DNA from 2 places in the Zoogloea sp. genome. Region 1 is predicted to be linked to the other one. Evidence: predicted binding sites of a transcription regulator. Region 1 holds the regulator's gene; the other holds the start of a gene.

The links. Region 1 encodes FNR, which switches genes on or off when oxygen is low (the NO sensors DNR and NnrR bind a similar motif). Its sites were predicted from a motif close to TTGANCTAGNTCAA; they were not measured.
Region 2: ACE3RX_RS05000 (DUF2249 domain-containing protein) is a predicted target of FNR. The motif match lies at 5,889-5,902, and genes of this name have one in related genera.

What each region holds. Positions count from the first base shown of each region.
Region 1 is NZ_JAYSDK010000027.1:10,011-17,481, forward strand. It holds gene ACE3RX_RS15890 (GNAT family N-acetyltransferase) at 1-391, opposite strand, end outside; tRNA gene ACE3RX_RS15895 (tRNA-Pro) at 746-822, shown strand; tRNA gene ACE3RX_RS15900 (tRNA-Arg) at 850-923, shown strand; tRNA gene ACE3RX_RS15905 (tRNA-His) at 972-1,047, shown strand; gene ACE3RX_RS15910 (chemotaxis protein) at 1,208-1,831, shown strand; gene ACE3RX_RS15915 (MBL fold metallo-hydrolase) at 1,839-2,579, shown strand; gene ACE3RX_RS15920 (SirB2 family protein) at 2,651-3,037, shown strand; gene fnr (fumarate/nitrate reduction transcriptional regulator Fnr) at 3,053-3,787, opposite strand; gene hemN (oxygen-independent coproporphyrinogen III oxidase) at 3,906-5,300, shown strand; gene ACE3RX_RS15935 (sulfite exporter TauE/SafE family protein) at 5,413-6,120, shown strand; gene ACE3RX_RS15940 (universal stress protein) at 6,147-6,572, shown strand; gene ACE3RX_RS15945 (heavy metal translocating P-type ATPase) at 6,585-7,471, shown strand, end outside.
Region 2 is NZ_JAYSDK010000005.1:166,898-174,368, reverse strand. It holds gene ACE3RX_RS05020 (TonB-dependent receptor family protein) at 1-1,532, shown strand, start outside; gene thrC (threonine synthase) at 1,648-3,087, opposite strand; gene ACE3RX_RS05010 (hypothetical protein) at 3,144-4,253, opposite strand; gene ACE3RX_RS05005 (HPP family protein) at 4,354-5,538, shown strand; gene ACE3RX_RS05000 (DUF2249 domain-containing protein) at 5,545-5,811, opposite strand; gene ACE3RX_RS04995 (cytochrome c5 family protein) at 6,095-6,508, opposite strand; gene ACE3RX_RS04990 (alpha/beta fold hydrolase) at 6,649-7,471, opposite strand, start outside.

The DNA.
Region 1 (7,471 bases):
GCAGGCGGATGCGGTGGCGTCGGGCGTTTTCGACGGTGTTCTTCTCGAGCATGCGGCCGCGCGGGCCGGCGTCGGAGAAACCGGACGGGAGCACCACCACAGACTTGCAGCCGGCGCGCCCACAGGCGTCGACGATGGCCGGCACGCGGTCGGCCTTGGTGGTGATGACTGCCAGGTCGAGGCGCTGGGGGATGTCCTCGACGCTCTTGTAACAGGGGACGCCAAGCACCTGGTCGTACTTCGGGTTGACGGTGAACAGCTTGCCCTTGAAGCCGGCCTCCAGCATGTTGCGTACGAGAATGTTGCCGAGGGACAGCTCTCTTTCGCTGGCGCCGATGATGGCCACCGAGCGGGGCTCGAAGAGGGGCGTGAGGTAGTGCTGTTCGTTCATGATGGGTACTCGGGTGAGTGCGGGTCGTGCGGCTATTGGGTTGCCGTTGCCACGTGGCTTCGGGTCGTCTGGGGCCGGGGCGGATTTTACCCTGCGCAGGTGATCCTGGTATTGGTAAACCTACTGATTTATTGCGCCGCACAACGAAAGCTGTGATCTAGATCAAATGGTGTGAATTCAAATTGTTGCGCGCCTGCAACGCTTACCCTGGAGGCATGCGCCAGGATCGGGCCGGGCTTGCTGGACAGGGGGGAGGTGGGGGTGGGCAGGTAGGCACGAATTTCGGCGGACATTAAAATCCGTGCCAATTAATGTTTGACGGCATCGCGATAGGTGTGTACTATTCGCGGCTCTCGGGGTGTAGCGCAGTCCGGTAGCGCGCTTGCTTTGGGAGCAAGATGTCGGGAGTTCGAATCTCTCCACCCCGACCAAAGCTTGACCCGGGTGCCCACGGCGAACTGCCCGTAGCTCAACTGGATAGAGCACCGGCCTTCTAAGCCGGGGGTTACAGGTTCGATTCCTGTCGGGCAGGCTCTTTAAAAGGTTCTAGATCGGCGATTTCGATCGGCGGTCATCAGTGGCGGCATTAGCTCAGTTGGTAGAGCACTGGATTGTGATTCCAGGTGTCACCGGTTCGATCCCGGTATGTCGCCCCAAGTATCAAGAAAACCCGCTGATTCGTCAGCGGGTTTTTTCGTTTACGGCCTTCAGCTTGCTTGCAGGTGAGCGGGCCGCTTTTCCGTTCTTGTCCTCTCAAGCTGCCTCTCTCGCCGCCGTTAATCAGCCACTACAGTCTGCCTGCTCCAAAGAGTCCGTATGAACGCGCCAGAACCGAATTTCCAAGGGATTACCCTGCGGACAGGTGAGCTTGCCCGCATCGTCCGCGTCAATGAGGAGATCAAGGCCGTTGTGGCGACGGCCTTTCGTATCAACCTGATGGCGCTCAATGCGATCTTCCTCGCCAAGCGGGCAGGCAATGCGGCGCTTGGCTTCGGCGTGCTGTCCAACGAGCTGCGCCGGTTTGCGCAGGATCTGACCCGTCACATGGCATCCCTGCGCGAAATGACTTCCGGTTCGGTGGGTAGCGTTACCGGCGTCGTCCAGCAGCAGCGCATCGCACGCATCCTGGCTGACGCGCTCAAGCTCAGCGGTGAAGGTGTGCCGGGGGCGAGGGAAGCCCGAAGGCGTGGTGCAGCCCGGTTGGCCGAGCAGCAGAGCCGCCTCCGGGGGCTTGACCTGCGGTTGCGTGCGGCTGTCGAGGAAACCCAGCAGCTGGTTGAGCTGGGTGGTGTTCTGGCCCGATCGGCCAAGATCGAGGCGGCTTATGGCGGCGGCTTCAGTGCAGCATTGATGCAGGTGTCGACGGATTTTGCCGAGGTGATCGCCCAGATCAAGCGGTCACTCGAGGTTCTTGGCAAGGAACGCCTCGTAAAGGATTAGGAAACCCATGAAACAGGCCCATTGCATCTACCAGGACGAGGAACACCGCTGGCTGGCGATCGCGCGGGATGCCACCAAGCCCGGTTACATCATCGATACCAATGAATACGTGGTGGTTCACGGCGATGAAGCCCTGCTGTGCGATCCGGGTGGCATCGAGATCTTTCCGGCGGTCTTTTCGGCCTTGTCGGCGGAGTGTGATCCGACAAGGCTGGCGGGGATCTTCGCGTCCCATCAGGATCCGGACATTATTTCCTCGCTGGCCTTGTGGCTGGAGTTCAAGCCTGATCTGAAGTGCTACACCAGCTGGTTGTGGCAGAGCTTTCTGCCTCATTTTGGCGGGCAGGACTCGACCTTCGTGCCGATCCCCGATCAGGGCACGACGATTCGTCTCGACGGCTTGGAACTGCAGGCTATTCCGGCCCATTACCTGCACTCGTCCGGCAATTTCCACCTGTACGATCCGAAGGCCAAGATCCTCTTTTCCGGCGATGTCGGCGCGGCCTTGCTGCCAGCGGATAACAACGATCTGTACGTCCAGGATTTTTCCCGCCACATCCGCCATGCGGAGGGCTTCCACAAGCGCTGGATGGGTTCGGACCGGGCCAAACGCGACTGGTGCGAGCGGGTCTCCCGCCTGGAGATCGACATGCTGGTGCCGCAGCATGGGGCCATCTACCAAGGGGCGGACGTGCAGCGTTTCATCAACTGGTTTGCCGCGCTGGAAGTCGGCGTGCTGCGCAGCTAAAGTGTCGCGGCCCCGCTTTTGCGGGGCCCGCCGGCAGCCGGGGCGCCGCGGCGGAAACACGGAGGCGCGGCATGTATCTGGCTCTCAAGCATTTTCACATTACCTGCGTGGTGCTCAGCGGTTGCGGCTTCGCGTTGCGGGGCTGGTGGTCGCTGAGCGGCTCACCGCTGCTGCAGGCCCGCCTGACGCGGGTACTGCCTCATCTCGTCGATTCCTGCTTGCTGGGGAGCGCGCTCGGCCTGGCCTGGATGGCGGCGCAGTATCCCTTCGTCCATGCCTGGCTGACCGCCAAGGTGCTCGGCTTGCTCGTCTATATCGGGCTGGGGAGTGTAGCGCTGAAGGCGACGCGCCCGCGCGCTCAGCGGGCTATTGCCTTGCTTGGCGCGCTGGCGACCCTGTCGTGGATCGTGTCGGTGGCGGTCAGCAAGAACCCGCTTGGCTGGCTGGCCTGGCTGTGAGGCCAGTCGCCGCCGTCAGGCGGCGTGGTGGTTGAGCAGGCGTTTCAGGCCCGGCGTGTCGAGAATGCGGATGTGCTTCTGCTGGACGGCAACGAGGCCTTCTTCCTGGAAGCGGGAGAAGGCGCGGGACACCGTTTCAAGCTTGAGGCCGAGATAGGAGCCGATTTCGTCGCGCGTCATGCGCAGGTGGAACTCGGACGGCGAGAAGCCCCGCGCTGTGAAGCGTTGGGACATGTTCAGCAGGAACGCCGCCAGGCGTTCCTCGGCGCGCATCGAGCCGAGCAGCATCATCACGCCATGATCGCGGACGATCTCGCGGCTCATGATCTTGTGGAACTGGTGTTGCAGGCTCTCTACCTCCCGTGACAGCTCTTCGAGCCGGTTGAACGGGATCACGCAGACCTCGCTGTCTTCCAGCGCGATGGCGTTGCAGGAGTGGTGTTCGGTGCTGATGCCGTCCAGGCCCAGCACTTCGCCGGTCATCTGGAAGCCGGTCACCTGGTCGCGCCCATCCTCGAGAATCACGTCGGTTTTGAAGGAGCCGGCGCGGATCGCATAGATCGCCTCGAAAGAGTCGCCGGAGCGGTAGAGGTGCTGCTGCCGCTTGATCTTGCGGCGGCTGCCGACGAGCTCGTCGAGCTGGTCGATCTCATTGGGGTCGAGGCCGAAGGGAAGACACAATTCCCGCAGGTTGCACTGGGAGCAAGCGACCTTGATGTCCACGACCGTCACCGGAATCACCGATTTCATCTGCACGCGCAATCACCTGAACTGGAAGGATTTACCAACGTTTGGGGCCCTTTGATCCACGTCAATACTGTTTTGGATCGATTCTGCGATCGTTCCGCGCAACCAACAGAAGTGCACCATGAACACGACACAAAAAGACCTGATATTCGATCCCGAGCTCATTCGCAAGTTTGATGTGAATGGCCCGAGGTATACGTCCTACCCGACCGCGGATCGCTTCGTCGAGGCGTTCAACTCCGAAGCCTTGAGCGACTGGCTCGGGAGACGCACCGTCGGCGGAATCGGCAAACCGCTCTCATTATACTTCCACATCCCTTTCTGCAATACGATCTGCTACTACTGCGCGTGCAACAAGATCATCACCAAGGATCATGGTCGCTCCGCCAAGTATCTGGATTATCTCGAAAAAGAAGTGGACATGCAGGCGGCCAGGCTCGATGGGCCGCGGGAAGTCCTGCAGTTGCATCTGGGCGGTGGCACCCCGACCTTCCTGTCCCACGACGAACTGCGTCGCCTGATGGGCATGGTCCGCAAGCACTTCACGCTGGTGCCGGACGGTGAGTATTCCATCGAGGTGGATCCGCGCAAGGTGGATGAAGCCACCGTCGCGCTGTTGGCTGAACTGGGTTTCAACCGCATGAGCGTCGGCATCCAGGATTTCAACCCGGATGTGCAGAAGGCGGTCAACCGCGTTCAGAGCGAGGAAGAAACCAAGCTGGTGATCGACGCGGCGCGGGCCCATGGCTTCAAGTCGGTCAGCGTGGACCTGATCTATGGCCTGCCCAAGCAGAACGTCATCAGCTTCAACCGTACCCTCGAGCAGATCCTGGCCCTGTCGCCGGATCGCCTGTCGATCTATAACTACGCGCACCTGCCGAGCCTGTTCAAGCCCCAGCGCCGCATCATCGACGCGCAGCTGCCGTCGGGCGAAACCAAGCTGCAGATTCTGCAACTGGCGATCCGCCGCCTGACCGAGGCTGGCTACGTGTATATCGGCATGGATCACTTCGCCAAGCCGGACGACGAGCTGACCACGGCCCAGCGCCAGGGGCGCCTCCACCGCAACTTCCAGGGTTATTCCACCTACGCGGAGTGCGACCTGCTGGCCTTCGGCGTGTCGGCGATCGGCAAGGTCGGGCCGACCTACGCGCAGAACGTGAAGACGCTCGACGAGTACTACGACATCATCGACACCGGTCGCCTGCCGGTGCTGCGCGGCATCGAGCTGACGCCGGATGACCTGCTGCGGCGGGCGATCATCCAGGCGCTGATGTGTCACTTCGAGCTGTCCATCGAGTCCATTGAGATTGCCCACCTGATCGACTTCAACAAGTACTTCGCGGCCGAACTCGCCGACCTGCGCGAGATGGAGAAGGGCGGCCTGTTGAAGATCGACAGGCAGTGGATCACCGTGCTGCCGGCGGGCCGCATGCTGGTACGCGCCATCGCGATGGTCTTCGACAAGTATCTGCGTGCCGATCGGGAGCGTACCCGTTACTCGAAGGTGATCTGAACTTCCGGCCGGCTGGCCGCTCCGAGGCGAGCGGGCTAGAATGCCGAGCCATGTGTTGGAACGCGCCCCGTGTTGCCCACGGGGCGTTTTTGTTTGTCCAGGTTGAATCTCCATGCCCGAAACCGGCTATTTCGCTGTCTTCCTTATCGGCCTGCTCGGCGGCACCCACTGTGTCGGCATGTGCGGCGGCATCGTCAGCGCACTGACCGTGCAGTTGCCCGGCCAGCGGCGCAGTGACTGGCCCCTGCACCTGGCCTACAACGTCGGGCGGATCAGCAGCTATACCCTGGCGGGTGCGGCGATGGGAGCGATCGGCACGGTCGGGCTGCTGTTCAACAACATCCTGCCGATCCAGTTGTTCCTGTACGTGGTTGCCAACCTGATGCTGGTGGCCCTCGGGCTCTACCTGACTGGTTTCACGCGGGCCCTGTCCGGCGTCGAGCGGCTCGGTCAGAAGCTGTGGGTGCGCATCCAGCCGCTGACCCGGCGTTTCCTGCCGGCGCGCAGCGTGGGCCAAGCCTTTCCCCTGGGGCTGCTGTGGGGTTTCCTGCCTTGCGGCCTGGTGTACAGCGTGCTTGCGACGGCCTTGGTGACCGGCTCGGCGGAGCGTGGTGCGGGACTGATGTTGGCCTTTGGCCTCGGCACGCTGCCCAACCTGCTGTTGGCCGGTATGGTACTCAAGCGTTTGCGTGACGTCGTGCGGAACCGGGCAGTGCGGACGGGGTCTGGACTGGTGGTGCTGGCTTTCGGCGTGTACGGTCTGGTGACGACACCGACTCTCGGCAGCAATCTGTGGAATGGCGTGGTCTGCCATTTCTGAGTTTTTCCTGTAAGGCGGAGCGAATTATGAAAATCCTGCTGGCCGTCGATGATTCTCCGGTTGCGCTACGTGTCGTTGCTCAGGTGATCGCCCTGGCTGGCGAACTGAAGAGCGCGCCGGATGTGCATGTACTGTACGTGCATCCGCCGATTCCCATCGAGTTCGCGACCCGCCACGTAGCCCGCGAGACCCTCGATACCTATTACAGGGATGAGGGCGAGGGTGTGCTCAAGGAGCCGGTGGCCCGCCTCAAGGCGGCCGGTCTGCCGGTGACGCCGCATATCCATGTGGGGCAGCCGGCCGATGTGGTGCTGCATCAGGCTGCCGTATTGGAGTGCGACTACCTGTGCCTCGGCCGGCACGGCCGCAGCGTGGTGGCCGATCTGTTCGTCGGATCGGTGGCGACGCGGGTGCTGCAGCGGGCAACACTGCCCGTGCTGCTGGTGGGCTGAGGGACGCGGGCAATGGGGAACGAGCCAGGTACGCGTTACGACCTGCCGGTCTCCGGGATGAGCTGTGCGGCCTGTGCAACGCGGCTCGAAAAGGTACTCAACCGATTGCCCGGCATCAGTGCCGAGGTCAATTTCGGCACCGGCAAGGCTCGTCTGGCCGCGGCGCCCGATGGTGCCGGTGCGCCGGACATCCTGGCGGCAATCCGCAAGGCCGGTTTCGATGTGGCGCCGCAGACGCTGCAGTTGAGCCTGTCCGGCATGAGCTGTGCCGCCTGCGCGGCGCGCATCGAGAAGGTGGTTAACCGCCTGCCCGGCGTGGAGGGCAGCGTCAATTTCGCTGCGGAAAGCGCGCGCGTCCGCTACGTGCCGGGGCTGTCCGAACCGGCGGTGATCATCGCTGCCATCCACAAGGCGGGTTTCACAGCGACGCCTGTCGTCGCCCGTGATCGGGAGGCCGACAAGCTGCGCAAGGAGGCCGAGTTCCGCACCGAGCTGCGGCTGTTCTGGATTTCGGCGCTGCTCAGCGCACCCTTCCTGGTCCAGATGGTCGGGATGTTCTCCGGCGTTCTGGGGGCGGGCGAGCATCATGCGGAGTGGCTGCCGCGCTGGCTGCAGGGTTTGCTGGCGACGCCGGTGCAGTTCTGGATCGGGCGGCGTTTCTACAAGGGGGCCTGGTCGTCCCTGCGCGGCGGTGGCGCCAACATGGACGTGCTGGTAGCGCTCGGCACCAGCGTTGCCTACTTCTTCAGCCTGGTCGTGGTGGTGTTCGACCACCACGATCTGCACGTTTATTTCGAGGCCTCGGCCAGCATCATCACGCTGGTGTTGCTCGGCAAGCTGCTGGAAGCGCGGGCGCGGGCGCGCACGTCGGCGGCCATCGAGGCGCTGCTGCGCCTGCA
Region 2 (7,471 bases), on a different contig from region 1:
ACGGCCTCGGCTACGTGCTCAACACCTCCCGTTTCAGCACCGACGGCTACCGCGAGCACAGCGCCGCGACGCGCGAGCAGGCTTTCGCCAAGATCACCGGCAAACCGGACGAAGACAGCAAGCTCACCTTCACCATCAACGGCCTGTGGCAGCACAACACCCAGGATCCGCTGGGCCTCAGCTGGGCCGCTTACAAGAGCAACCCGCGGGGTGTCGACAGCGCCGCCAACGACTTCAACACTCGCAAGAGCATCGACCACCTGCAGGGCGGCGTCGCCTACGAGCGCCGCTTCGGCCGCGACCAGCTGCAGCTGTCTGCCTACAGCGGCCAGCGCAGCGTGATCCAGTACCAAGCCATCCCGATCTCCGCCCAGGCCAACCCTCGCCACTCCGGCGGGATCATTGACTTCGACCGTAACTTCTACGGCTTCGGTGCCCGCTACATCGCGGTGCGTGAAGCGGCTGGCGGCAAGCTCACCACGACCTTCGGTATCGACTACGACAACAGCACCGACCAGCGCACAGGCTACGAGAACTTCGTCGGCACGACCCTCGGTGTGAAGGGCAAGCTGCGCCGCAACGAAACTGACTCCGTCGAAAGCCTCGACCCCTACGTGCAGACCGAATGGGCCCGTGGCGACTGGGCGGTCACGGTGGGCCTGCGCCATAGCCAGGTCAAGTTCAAGGTGGACGACAAGTACATCGTCGGCGTGAATGGCAACGACAGTGGTGGTCGCGACTACGACAAGACCACCCCCATCCTGGGCGTTGTCTACAAGCTGAACCCGGCCGTCAATCTGTATGCGAGCGCCGCCAAGGGCTTCGAGACGCCGACACTCAACGAGATGTTCTACTCGGGCAGCGCCGCCGGCTTCAACTTTGGTCTCGGCGCCGCCCGCAGCCAGCACTACGAAATTGGCGCCAAGGCCCTGATCGGCGACAGCAGCCGCCTCAACGTGGCCGCGTTCCAGATCAACACCGAGGACGAACTGGTGGTGGATGCCTCTACCGGCGGCCGCACCAGCTACAAGAACGCCGGCAAAACCCTGCGGCAGGGCATCGAGGTGTCGTTCGATACCGATTGGCGCCGCGACCTCACGAGCCGCCTGGCTCTGTCTCACCTGCGGGCTATCTACGACGAGAGCTTCACCACCGGCACCGGTGCCAGCCTGAAGACCATCGCCGACGGCAAGTCCATTCCTGGCATCCCGCGCAGCACGGTGTTCGGCGACCTGGCCTGGAAGATCACGCCGGCCATCACCACCGCCGTCGAGGGTGTGTACCGCAGCAAGGTCTACGTGGAAGACAGCAACACGGCCACGCCCGCGCCGTCCTACGCCATCGCCAACATCCGCGTCACTGCCGAGCAGCGCCTTGGCCACTGGCGCATCAGCGAGTTTGCCCGCCTCGACAACCTCTTCGACCGCAACTACGTGGGCTCCGTGGTGGTCGGCGACACCAACAGCCGCTATTACGAATCCGCACCGGGGCGCAACGGCCTGGTCGGTGTGAACGCGCGCTACACCTGGTAAGCCACCAGCGGCATCCTGTGGGGCGAATTCATTCGCCCCACAGGAAAGGCCCCGCCCTCCCACCAAGAAAAATGGCCCGGACATCCGGGCCATTTTTCATGAAGCAGAACGCCTATCAGCCGGCTTCGACCGTACGGGCAATCAGAGCCTTGATGGCCTCTGCATCCACATCCATCACCTCGACGCGCTGCGGCAGCGCCTCAATGTTGTCCAGACCGGCCGGGCGCGCGGGCTTTCGGCCCAGGGCTTCGACGATGGTGTCCTCGAACTTGGCCGGCTGGGCGGTTTCCAGCACCAGGGTCGGCACGGACGGGTCGCGCAGTTCCAGCGCGACCTTCAGGCCGTCAGCGGTGTGGGTGTCGATGACCGTGCCGTAGTCCTTGTCGGCGCGGCGGATCGTCGCCAGGCGCTCGGCGTGGTTGCTGCTGCCAGAGGCAAAGGCGTACTGGCCGATGGCCGCGAATTCCGGCGTGCCGGACAGATCAAAGGCCCCGCCCGCATCCACTTTGCTCCACAGCTCGCGCACCTTGTCGCCGTTGCGGCCGACCAGGTCGAAGACGAAGCGCTCGAAGTTGGAAGCCTTCGAGATATCCATCGACGGACTGGAGGTGGCGTGGGTCTCGGCGGTGCTGCGCGGGCGATAGACGCCGGTGCGGAAAAACTCGTCGAGCACGTCGTTCTCGTTGGTAGCGAGGATCAGCTTGGCCACCGGCAGGCCCATCTGGCGGGCGATGTGACCGGCGCAGATGTTGCCAAAGTTGCCGGACGGCACCACGAAGGCGACCTGCTGGTTGTTGTTCTCGGTGGCCGCGAAGTAGCCCTTGAAGTAGTACACCACCTGCGCTGCAACGCGCGCCCAGTTGATCGAATTGACCGCGCCGATCTTGTACTTGGCCTTGTAGGCGTGGTCGTTGGAGACCGCCTTCACCACGTCTTGGGCGTCGTCGAACATGCCGCGCACGGCGATGTTGTAGATGTTGTCGTCCTGCAGGGAGTACATCTGGGCGCGCTGGAAGGCGCTCATGCGGCCATGGGGCGACAGCATGAAGACGCGCACGCCGTGCTTGCCGCGCATCGCATATTCCGCGGCGGAGCCAGTGTCACCGGAGGTGGCGCCGAGGATGTTGATCTGCTCGCCGCGCTTGTCGAGCACGTACTCGAACAGGTTGCCGAGGAGCTGCATGGCCATGTCCTTGAAGGCCAGCGTCGGACCATTGGACAGCTCCAGCAGGCCCAGCTTGCCGGCCTCCAGCCAATGCACGGGAGTGATCTCGGCGGCCTTGGCGTCGTCGCGCACGTAGCCATACACCTCGGCGGTGTAGGTCTTGTCGCAGATCGCCTTCAGGTCGGCAGCGGGGATGTCGTCGATGAAACGCGACAGGATGGCAAAAGCCAGCTCGGCGTAGGACAGCTTGCGCCACGCGTCCAGGTCGGCACGGGTCACCTGCGGGTAAGTCTCGGGCAGGTAAAGGCCGCCGTCCGGCGCCAGGCCGCCAAGAAGAATGTCGCAGAAGGATTGGGGAGCAGACTGGCCGCGGGTGGAGATGTAGCGCATGGTTCTCGCCGAGTTGAAAACGAAAACCCCGGAAGATAGCACACCCGCGGGCCCTTTCAGGCGCGCTGCACCAGGGCGTGCCCGAGGACGCCAGCGAACAGCGCAATCCCCGCCGCCAGCAGCGCCGCCCCCGCCGCTACACCGCCCAACAGCAGGCCCCCGCCGGCCAGAAACAGCGCGGTCCGCAAGCTGCCGAAGCGCACCAGTCGCGCCCGCATTGCAGTGCGCTGAGGCGTCAACGGTCCGGGATGGCGCCACACCGGCAACAGCTGGGACAGCGCCCCAGTCACGAGCGGCAGCAGGAACAGCGCGAAGAAACCGACAATCGCCGGACGGGCAAGCATGCCGCCCATGCCGTGCAAGGCGCCGGCGCCGATCACCAGCAGCAGGCCGCAGGTCGCCCCGGTCAGCGCCACCGCCGCGCCATCACCTAGCAGTCGCGTCAGGCCGTAGGTCCGCCACCAGCCATGCAAGGTGTGGATCAGCACGCCACCGATCACAAATCCCCCCACAACTGCCAACAACGGGATAAGCCCTGCCGCCGCACTGGCCGCGACACCGCCGAGCGCCCACGGCAACTGGCGCCGCAGCCGCATCGCCGCCTGCGGGTCCGGCTGGCCGAGAGCGGTCGGCATCAGCACATGCAGGGTTCCAATGGCGGTCAGGCCGATGAAGCCGAGGGTATTGAGATGCAGATGGGCCAGGCGCAGCACGGCATACGCCGCCGGCCACAGCAGCCCAGCGAGGATCGCCACCAGCGCAACGGCCAGACAACCCAGCGCCGCCTTGTACCAGGCCAGCCCCGGGTGCGGACGCCCCAGCGCGGCCCGTCCACGCCGCCACTGCCAGGCCAGGAAGCCCAGGGCCGCCGCAATGCCCACGCTCGCCGCCAGATGCAGACTCCAGCCGGGGAGCACACCGGCCAGCGCAGCCACCACCAACAAGCCGGCCAGTTGCAGCACCAGTGGCAGGAAGTGGATTGGCTTTTCCGCCGCGCCGCTGCGCGTCAGCACCGGCACGAAATGCCCCATCGCCGCGAAGATCAGCGGCATCGCCCCCAACGCAAAGGCCGCGTGGGCGGCGGCGGCCGGCGAAGCCCCCGTCACCGCCAGCCCGATGGCCAGCCCGAATGCAGCGACGACACTCGCCCCCAGATAGATCAGCACTTATTCCTCCAAACAATCACAGATCAAGGCCCATGCAAGGAATCATCCCTAGGCTGCATGCCCACCGGCATGCCAGAACAAGAAAACAAGATTCACCCCCATGGAAACCATTCGCCTCGCCCTGCTCCGTTTCTCCCGCCGTTATCTCTTCGCCGATGCAGCCCCCCTGTCCCGTGCCGAACGCTGGCGCAGCGCTCTTGCGGCAGTCATCGGTGTGCTGATCTACGAAAGCGTGTTGTTCGTGTTGCCCGTACCGGCCGAAGCCAAGCGGCAACTGGCGCCTCTTGGCGCAACCTCGGTGATCCTGTTCACCTTACCGCACTCGCCGCTGGCCCAGCCGTGGTCCGTGGCCGGCGGCCTGCTGCTGCCGGCGCTGACCGGCTTCGCCTGCGGGCACTGGATCACCTCACCGTTCCTTGCCGGCGCGCTGGCTGTGGCCATCTCGGTGTGGTTCATGGGCCAGCTGCGCTGCATCCACCCACCCGGCGGCGCGATGGCGCTGGTGATGGTCGGCGCCGCCTCCCAGGGGCTCGACCCACTGACCAGCCTGGCCGGGGTCGGCTGGAACGTGATTGCCATGCTGCTGGCAGCAACCACCGTCAATAATCTGATCTCCGGCCGACGCTATCCGCTGTGTTCACCCGCTGTATCCACGCCCAAGGCGCCGGAGCGCAACCCTGCCGGCATCCGCCAGCCTGACCTGGCCGCGGCACTTGAAGAGATCGACGCCTACCTGGACATCAGCGAGGAAGACCTGACCCAAGTCTTCCAGCGCGCAGCGCGCCACGCCTTTCACCGCCACGTGCTGCTGACCTGTGGCGACGTGATGGGGCCAGCCGCGCACCGCGTGGACTTCGCTACCGAACTGAACGAGGCCTGGCGGCTGATGAATCGCCACGCCCTCTCGGTGCTGCCGGTGGTAGACCGGGCCGAGCGGGTCATCGGCCTGCTGACGCTCGAAGATTTCCTTCGCCACGTCGAGCCGGACAATGGCCAGCGCATCGGTGACAACGTGCGCCGCCTGCTGCGTCCGACGCCTGGTCCGCATACCGACAAACCGGAGGTCGTCGGGCAGATCATGCACACACCACGCAGCGGCCTGCGCACCGCCAGCCTCAGCGACGGCATCGCCGTCGCGGCGGACATCCTCGGCCAGAAGGGGCAAGGCGCACTGCCCGTAGTGGACGAAGACGGCCGTCTGGCCGGCCTGATCACCCCGACGACGATGACCGCCGTGCTGTTCCAGCACGAGGCCCTCGACTACGTGCGGGGCGACCAGACCTGAACGCGTTCAGCCGAGCTTGGCGAAATCGATGACGATCGCGCCGGGCTCGCGCTGCTGGTAGGTAATGGATACCGTCTCACCGTAGCGCTGCTGCAGCTGGGCCAGCAGCGGCAGCGGATCATGGTCGTTGCAGAAGCGCATCGTCTCACCCGGCACAAGCGCATCCAGCGCACCGAAGATGGCTGCGTGGCGGAACCGCTTGGCGATGCCGCGGGCGTCGAACGGGTAGATGGCTTCGGGGGTGGTGTGGTTGCAGACGTGAATGGTTTGCATGCTGGCTCCAAAGTATCGATAAATCCGACTGAATCTGTCGGGTATCGTCAGTGTGCCGCCGGCCAAACCGGCTTTCCTTGATCTGCATCGGGTTTGCCGGACCTGTCACACGCTCCGGCCAGCATTCGGGCGAATGAATTCGCCCCTACGGGAACGTCTGTGGGGGCGAATTCATTCGCCCATGCCCCCTGCTTCAGCAGACAAAAAAAACCCGGCCGCAAATTGCCCGGCCGGGCTTTAGCGCGCGGGGGGTGCGCGCAGAGGTCAAAGGAGAATCAAACGCTTACTGACCCTTGCTGACGATGTAGTCGACAGCGGCCTTCATCTCTTCATCGGACAGGGACGGGTTGCCGCCCTTGGCCGGCATGGCGCCCTTGCTTCCATTGAAGCCCTCGATAGCGTGCTTGTACAGGACGTCTTTGCCCTGCGCGATGCGCGGGCCCCAGTCGGCCTTGTCGCCGAGCTTGGGCGCACCGGCCACGCCGGTCTGGTGACACATCACACAGGTCTTCTTGAACACGTCGAGGCCCTTGCCGCCATCGGCTGCCGCGTCGGCAACCGGCGCCGGGGCTGCGGCCGGCGCAGCAGCGGCAGCAGGCGCTTCAGCCTTCGGTGCCTCGGACTTGGGGGCTTCGGACTTGCCACAGGCTGCCAGCAGGGCAACAAGAAGCAGGGGGAGGAGTTTTGTTGTACGCATGAACGGTCTCGGTAATCGGATGGGGATTGGGGGTTCCCAAGAAACACAGCGGGAACACGGCGCGATGCTAGCCCTCCGCCCCTGCCCGTCTCATTGACCCGCATCAATTGGCGCCAGCCAATGCGCGCACCGGCCATTTCTCAGCCCGGCTCGCCTTCCAGCGCCGCCCGCCACGCCGCCACCATGCCCGGATGGAAGGGGTCATGCGCACACCCGTCAATCCACACCAATCGGCTGCCGGCGATGCACGCGTGGATACGCTCGGCATTGGATGGCGGACAGACCACGTCGTCACGGCCGTGGATCAGCCAGACCGGCAGGCCGGACAGCCCCGCACAGGCATCAAGAAAATCCTCCTCCTTCAGAAAGCAGCCGGACTTCAGGTAATGGGCCTGCAGCCGGTATTTGCCTACCAAGCGGTCGAGCTCCTCCGAAGTCGGTGATGGAAGCGGCGCAACCGGATCATTCACCGCCTGCTCATAAAGCAACCAGGCCAGCGCGGCCTGGCGGGCAGTCTCCTGGTCATCACCCCCGAGACGCACCACCAGTTCGGTCAGCGGATCCGGCGCCCCCCCCAGCGTCGCGGACAAGGCCTGCCAGGCCTCCGGTCGCAGCGCTGCCAGCCCGTCAAAGAACCAGCGCACATTGCCGTCGCCCGGCATGAAAAGGCTGCGCACCACCACGCCCTCCACCATCTGCGGATGCGCCGCCGCATAGACCAGCGCCAGCGTTGCCCCCCACGAGCCGCCGCTCACCCACCAGCGCGCAATGCCGAGATGGCGGCGCAGGCGCTCGATGTCGTCGATGAGATGCGCCGTGGTGTTGGCGAGGATCTCGCCAAACGGCAGCGAGCGCCCGCAGCCCCGCTGGTCGAAGAACACCACGTGATGGCGCCGCGCGTCATAGAGCTCGCGCAGGCGCGGGCTGCAGCCGCTGCCCGGTCCGCCGTGGAGCACCACTACC